2 linked regions of the Geotalea uraniireducens genome follow. Each later gene encodes a partner of the first gene's protein in a complex. Links are inferred from orthologs where the notes say so. Each region holds a gene or a part of one and is shown in the gene's direction. Other genes may lie near its edges.

Region 1 (3,304 bases):
TGGCAAAAGTGAGCAACGGAAAACCGAAAGCCAGACAGCGGTAATTGATTTCGTCGAGAATGTCGAGCGGCGGCAGCTTCTGGTACATCGGGCCGAGCTTTTTGCTCTTGAGGAAGTGTTCCTGAATCAGATACATGATGGCGGCGCCAAACGCCACGGCAAATGCGGCGTAGCTGAGAAATGCCATCGTGGTGTGAACGACCAGCCAGCGGCTCTGCAGGGCTGGATTGAGCGGGGAGATCGCTGACGGGAAGCCGGTTGATGCCACCATGATCAAAAGGGCCAGGGGGGTCACGAAAGAGCCGAGGATGTAAATTTTGTAACGGCGCTCGAAGGTGATGTAAACGGCCACCACTGCCAGACTGAAAAACGAGAGCGACTCGTGGAGGTTGGTGATGGGGGTGTGTCCCGCCTCGTAGAACCGGTCGACAGTAAAGACACAGTGAGCGGCAAGTCCGATGGAGAGTAGCCAGCGGCCGATGCGGCCGATATTCTGGCGGGGCTTTACCAGGTAGGCCATGTAAGCAACAGTCGCGGCGAGATAGATTGCCAGGGTTATCTTGAAGAGCAGGGCATTCATGGGCGGTCCTTTGACTGTACTCCCAATTCGGTCGTCGTGTACCCGGGGCCGAGCAGGTTGGTGAGCAGGCGATCGACCTCCTGATATCGCCGCCTTTTGAGCAGCTTGGCGAGCTCGGAAGCCGCGAGGTCGTTTAAAATTTTCTTATTGTAAGCGGTGTTATCAGAGGCCGTCAACAGCTTTTCGCGCACGGCGCCCAGGATCGTCAGCGCTTCATCATACTCGCTGCCATAGCGCTTCGCCAACTGATCGCGGATATTACGGGCGAGAGCCGGGCTTTTCCCGCCGGTCGAAACGGCGATGGTCAGCTCGCCGCGCCGTAGGATTGCCGGCGTCGTAAAGTTCCCCCGTTCCTGGTGGTCGACGGCGGCAACCAGGATCTGCCGCGCTACCGCCGCGGCGGCAACGGCGCTGTTGACTGCCGGATCGTCGGTAGCGGCAAAGATCATGAACACGCCATCCAGGTCTTCCGGCGCGAAGGCGCGTTGGCGGTGGTCGATTTTTCCCTCATCGCGCAAGGTGCAAAGCGGGGCGGTGAGCTCGGGGGCAATAACCGTGATTGCGGCACCGGCCGGGAGCAGGGAGAGGCATTTTTGCAGGGCGACCCGCCCTCCGCCGACAATGACGACGTTTCGGCCCTGCAGACGCAGGTTGATGGGAAATAGTTCCATCGGGAGCAGCCTTGTCCGGGAAAAGAGGTAATACCAATAGGGTAACGGTGTAGCAGATTTTAGCCGCTTTGCCAAGGGGATAGAGTGGAATGAGCTGTGCCGGCAACCGGCAATCGCTCTCACCGGGTCGGGGATTTCCTCCTTGATGTTTTCAGGAAGCTCGGCTATATTCTGAAAGTGCAATTTATGTCCACCGCTAAAGGAGGCTTTAATGGCTAGCGACAAAGTACTGACATTCAGCGATGATACGTTCGACGCCGATGTTCTTAAATCCGATATCCCGGTACTGGTTGATTTCTGGGCAACCTGGTGCGCTCCCTGTAAGGCGATTGCACCGGTAATCGACGCCATTGCCGAGGAGTTTGAAGGTAAGGTGAAAGTCGGCAAGGTCAATGTTGACGATAATCCGGGCACCCCCGGCAAGTACGGTGTCCGTGGCATTCCGACGGTTATTCTCTTCAAGGAAGGGAAGGTGGTGGATCAGGTCGTCGGAGCGGTTCCCAAGGCGCAGCTCGAAGCCCTGATCAAAAAAGCCCTGTAACATACAAACAGGCTGTGGTGAGGTTCTAGACGATGCGTATCCGGTTAGTCGTGGCGATGTTCCTTCTGGTGTTGGCAGTTCCCGCGTCCTCTTTTGCCATGGCGCAAAAAGGGCAGCCTGCCCCGCCAATCAAAGTGGTGAGTACTTCCGGGCAGCAGATTTCCCTGGCGAACTATCACGGATACGTGCTGGTAATCGATTTTTTCGCCACGTGGTGCCCGCCTTGCCGGGAAGCCATCCCCCACCTGATAGCCTTGAATCGCAAATACGGCAAGCAAGGTTTGCAGGTTCTCGGCCTGTCGCTCGACGAGGGTGATGAGCAGGGCGTGAAGGACTTTGTGGCCGGGAAACGGTTCAACTATCCGGTGGCCCTTGCCAACGAAGGGATACAGACCGATTACGGGCTCCGCTCGTTACCGACGGTGTACGTCATTGACAAGAAGGGGATTGTCGCCGAGAGATTCATGGGCGGGTCCGATGCAACCCTGAAAAGCATGGAAGACCTGATCAAGAAGCTTCTGGCCGAGCCTTAGCGGACGGTCTTTCCGTAATTGTGTCAGCAGCGGCTTCCCTTTCCGGGGAGCCGCTGTTTTCGTCTGGATGCAATGCCTGCCAAATATTTTCCACGACGTTGGCCGGAAGAAAAGATGCGGCCATCAGCTCTTCACGACGTGCTTTCCTGAGCCCGGCAAGACTGCCGAATCGTTTCAACAATTCCCGCCGTCGTTTGCTGCCCACTCCCGCGATGTTGTCCAGCAGCGAGTGAAGCGTCTCCTTCTGTCGCAACTGTTTATGATAGGTAATAGCGAAGCGGTGCGCCTCATCGCGGATTTGTGCCAGCAGGAGGAGAGGGCGCGAATTCTGCCTGAGCACCACCGGATTTTTTCTCCCCGGCAGAAACACCCGTTCATTGCTCCGCTGGATCTCTTCTCCGGTCATTTCCCGCTCAACCCGACTTTTTGCCAGGGAAACCGTATCGATCCCCTTGATGCCGAGTTCGTCGAGGGCCGCGGTGACGGCGTTCAACTGGCCAATCCCGCCATCGATGAGGATCAGGTCAGGGGTGTTGTTTTCGGTCATGTCCCTGCTGAAGCGCCGCGAGAGGACTTCGCGCATCATGGCGAAATCGTCTGAACCATGGACGGTCCTGATGCGGTAGCGCCGATACCCGGATTTGTCGGCTTTCCCGTTGAAGAAAGAAACCCGACTGCCAACGGCGAACGTTCCCTGGATTGTCGAAATGTCATAGCACTCGATTCGGTGCGGGACGTTCCGCAGGTGGAGACGATCTTGCAGCTCGGCCAGTACCGTCTCGGCACTGGCGACCCGGTCGAGTTCCTTTTGCAGTGCTGATTCGGCATTCTTGATCGCCAGTTTTACCAATTCAACCTTGGTCCCCCGCCGCGGATAGACGAATTTCGTTTTCCGGCGACGCCGTTCGGTAACGAGTTCGGTCAGCGCCGAAAGGTCGTCGTTGGGCATTGGCAGCAGAACTTCGCCCGGGATGACAAC
Region 2 (3,177 bases), 170 kb from region 1 along the record:
CACCCCCTCGATGCCGGCGATGGCGTCGGCCACCGCCTGGGTGCTCAACCCTCGCGGCACCCCTTCCAGGAGGATGTGGGTCGATTCGCGCAGTACCCGCCAGGAGCCGGAAAAAATGGCGCAGCCGATACCGATGGAGATCAGGGCGTCGAGCAGGTACCAGCCGGTGAAATAGATGATCGCGCCGCCGACGATAACCCCGACCGACGCCGCCGCGTCGCCGAGGACATGGAGAAAGGCGCTGCGAACGTTGAGGTCGTCGTGGGAATGACCGTGCAGGGCGGAGGCGGCTACCAGGTTCATTACCAGGCCGATGGTGGCGATAATCAGCATTGGCAGGCTTTTTACCGCCTCGGGATTGAAGAGCCGCCCCGCCGCCTCGTAAAAGATCCCCACCGCCATCAGGAAAACCGTCGCGCCGTTGATGAACGAGGCGAAGACCTCGGTTCGGTGCCAGCCGAATGTCCGGGTGTCGGATGCCGGGTACGAAGAGAGTTTGATCGCCGCCAGCGACAGGAAGAGGGCGAAAAGGTCGAGAAAGACGTGGGCGGCGTCGGAGAGCAGTGCCAGCGAGTTGGTCCAGATGCCGCCGGCGACCTCGGCGATAAGCGTAAGGGCGGTCAGGACGATGGCGTATGTGAAACGGCCGGCTATGCTCCGGTCGAGATGGCTCTCGGCGTGCATCGTTTACCTCGCGGATCAAGCCCGGCACCGGCGGTTGGCTGGCGAGGAGATCGTCGGCATCAACTGCGGGATGCGCACGCTTTCATTAATTGAAAGTGTAGCAGAGGGCTCCCGACCGGTCAATCGGAAAGCGCCCGACAGCCCTTGCAATTCCGGCCCGTTACTGCTATCGTAGCCCGACTTTTTCGGGAGGATCTCGTCTATGGAAACGATGCACCGTCGCTTGATTATTCTCGGCTCCGGCCCTGCCGGCTACACTGCGGCTGTCTACGCCGCCCGGGCCAATCTGGCGCCGACGCTCATCACCGGCCTGCAGCAGGGGGGACAGCTGATGACTACCACCGAGGTGGATAACTGGCCCGGCGATGTCGATGGCGTCCTCGGCCCCGAGCTAATGGAACGGATGCGCCGCCATGCCGAACGCTTCGCCACTGAAATGTTCGTCGACCAGATCGGTAAGGCCGATCTCAGCCAGCGGCCGTTCCGCCTCGAAGGGGACAACGGCATCTATACCTGTGATGCCCTGATCATCTCTACCGGTGCCTCGGCCCGCTATCTCGGCCTCCCGTCCGAAAGCAGGTTCAAGGGGAAAGGGGTTTCGGCCTGTGCCACCTGCGACGGTTTTTTCTACCGGGGGAAGGACGTAGTGGTGATCGGCGGTGGGAACACTGCCGTTGAAGAGGCCCTGTATCTCTCCCATATTGCCAGCCATGTGACAGTCGTCCATCGGCGCGACCAGCTCCGTTCGGAGAAGATTCTCGCCGACAAGCTGATCGAAAAGACCAAGACCGGTAATGTCACCATCGAGTGGAACCACCAACTGGATGAGGTGCTCGGCGACGAGTCGGGCGTGACCGGGGTCCGGCTTCGGCACCGGAGCGGTTCGACCAAGGAGCTGGCAGTGCACGGCGTCTTCATCGCCATCGGTCACACCCCTAACACCGAGCTGTTCGTCGGCCAGCTCGATATGGAGAACGGGTACATCCGTACCCAGTGCGGCAATGATGGCAACGTCACCGCCACCAGCGTCCCCGGGGTTTTCGCCGCCGGCGACGTCCAGGATGCGATCTACCGCCAGGCAATCACCTCGGCCGGGTCCGGCTGTATGGCAGCACTCGATGCCGAGCGGTATCTCGATATGCTCAAGCCCTAGCTTGGCGGGCCGGGAGGCAGGACGCCTCCGCTACGCCCCAGTTGATTCCACGGAGGGAAGATTATGCTCGCCAAGGCCCTGTCCAGCGCCCTGCTGGGGATCGACGCCGTCGTCGTCGATGTCGAAGTGGATATCTCCGCCGGCCTGCCCCAGTTCGCCACCGTCGGCCTCCCCGACGGGGCGGTCAAGGAAAGCAAGGACCGGGTCAAATCGGCGCTGAAAAACGCCGGCTATGATTTCCCGCCCCGCAAGATTACCGTCAACCTGGCCCCCGCCGACCTGAAAAAGGAGGGGGCCGCCTTCGACCTTCCGATCTCGGTCGGTATCCTGGCCGCCACCGGCATCATCAAAAGTGAACGGTTGCACGAATATCTCCTGCTGGGCGAGCTGTCGCTCGACGGCAGCGTCAAGCCGATCCGCGGCTGCCTGCCGGTGGCGGTTGCCGCCCGCAGTGCCGGACTGCGGGGAATCGTCGTCCCCCGGGAAAACGCTCCGGAGGGGGCCGTGGTCGAGGGGGTCGAGGTGATCGGTGTCGGCGAACTGGCCGAGGTAGTCGAGTTTCTCAACGGTGAGCGGGAGATTGCGCCGCACCGGGTCGACCTCCAGGGGCTTTTCGACCGGGACGGCGAGCCGTGGGACGACTTTGCCGAGGTGAAAGGGCAGGAGCACGCCAAGCGAGCCCTCGAAGTGGCGGCGGCCGGGTCGCACAATCTGTTGATGATCGGTCCACCCGGTTCGGGGAAAACCATGCTTGCCCGGCGGATCCCGACCATCCTCCCCCGGATGACCTTCGCCGAAGCGATCGAAACCACCAAGATCTACAGCGTCATGGGGCTCTTGGACCGTGAAAAGGCCCTGGTCGCCCGGCGGCCGTTCCGTACCCCGCACCATACTATCTCCGACATCGGCCTGATCGGCGGCGGCAATACCCCCCGCCCCGGCGAAGTCTCCCTTTCCCACCACGGCGTGCTGTTCCTCGACGAACTCCCCGAATTCAAGAAGCATGTCCTCGAAGTGCTCCGCCAGCCGCTGGAAGACGGCAAGGTGACCATCTCCCGCGCCCTGATGTCGCTCACATATCCGTCACGGTTCATGCTCGTTGCGGCGATGAATCCCTGTGGGTGTGTGAACCTTTCTCTACTGGCACAAAAGTGGGGATATAATAGAAGACAAAATGGAGGGATTCTTCGCCGACATCAACCCGGTCCAAGAGTTCCTTCACGACTTGCTGCCTAGCATCGTAGCTAAGCATTCCCCAAAGCGATGTAAGCGTAGTAGCTCTTTCGATAACGAACGATCTACCGATTTCATTCGTCTTGATGAAATCAATCTCCGCCTGC

The links.
Region 2: the proteins of trxA (region 1) and trxB are in contact, whole or in part, in a crystal structure (PDB 1F6M), measured with the Escherichia coli proteins. The link is inferred for Geotalea uraniireducens from one-to-one orthologs.

The regions. Positions count from the first base shown.
Region 1 is NZ_AP027151.1:289,130-292,433, forward strand. Bases 140-3,127 are described here. They hold trxA (thioredoxin TrxA), read left to right. Parts: upstream 140-1,462; coding sequence 1,463-1,792; downstream 1,793-3,127. Other genes in these bases: ccsB (c-type cytochrome biogenesis protein CcsB), read right to left, coding at 140-580; QMN23_RS01335 (precorrin-2 dehydrogenase/sirohydrochlorin ferrochelatase family protein), read right to left, coding at 577-1,251; QMN23_RS01345 (TlpA family protein disulfide reductase), read left to right, coding at 1,825-2,325; uvrC (excinuclease ABC subunit UvrC), read right to left, coding at 2,300-3,127. In the rest of the region: more of ccsB, read right to left, coding at 1-139; more of uvrC, read right to left, coding at 3,128-3,304. UniProt on the Escherichia coli protein: Participates in various redox reactions through the reversible oxidation of its active center dithiol to a disulfide and catalyzes dithiol-disulfide exchange reactions.
Region 2 is NZ_AP027151.1:456,870-460,046, forward strand. Bases 1-2,861 are described here. They hold trxB (thioredoxin-disulfide reductase), read left to right. Parts: upstream 1-886; coding sequence 887-1,837; downstream 1,838-2,861. Other genes in these bases: QMN23_RS02140 (cation diffusion facilitator family transporter), read right to left, coding at 1-684. Outside these bases: QMN23_RS02155 (recombinase family protein), read right to left, coding at 2,928-3,177.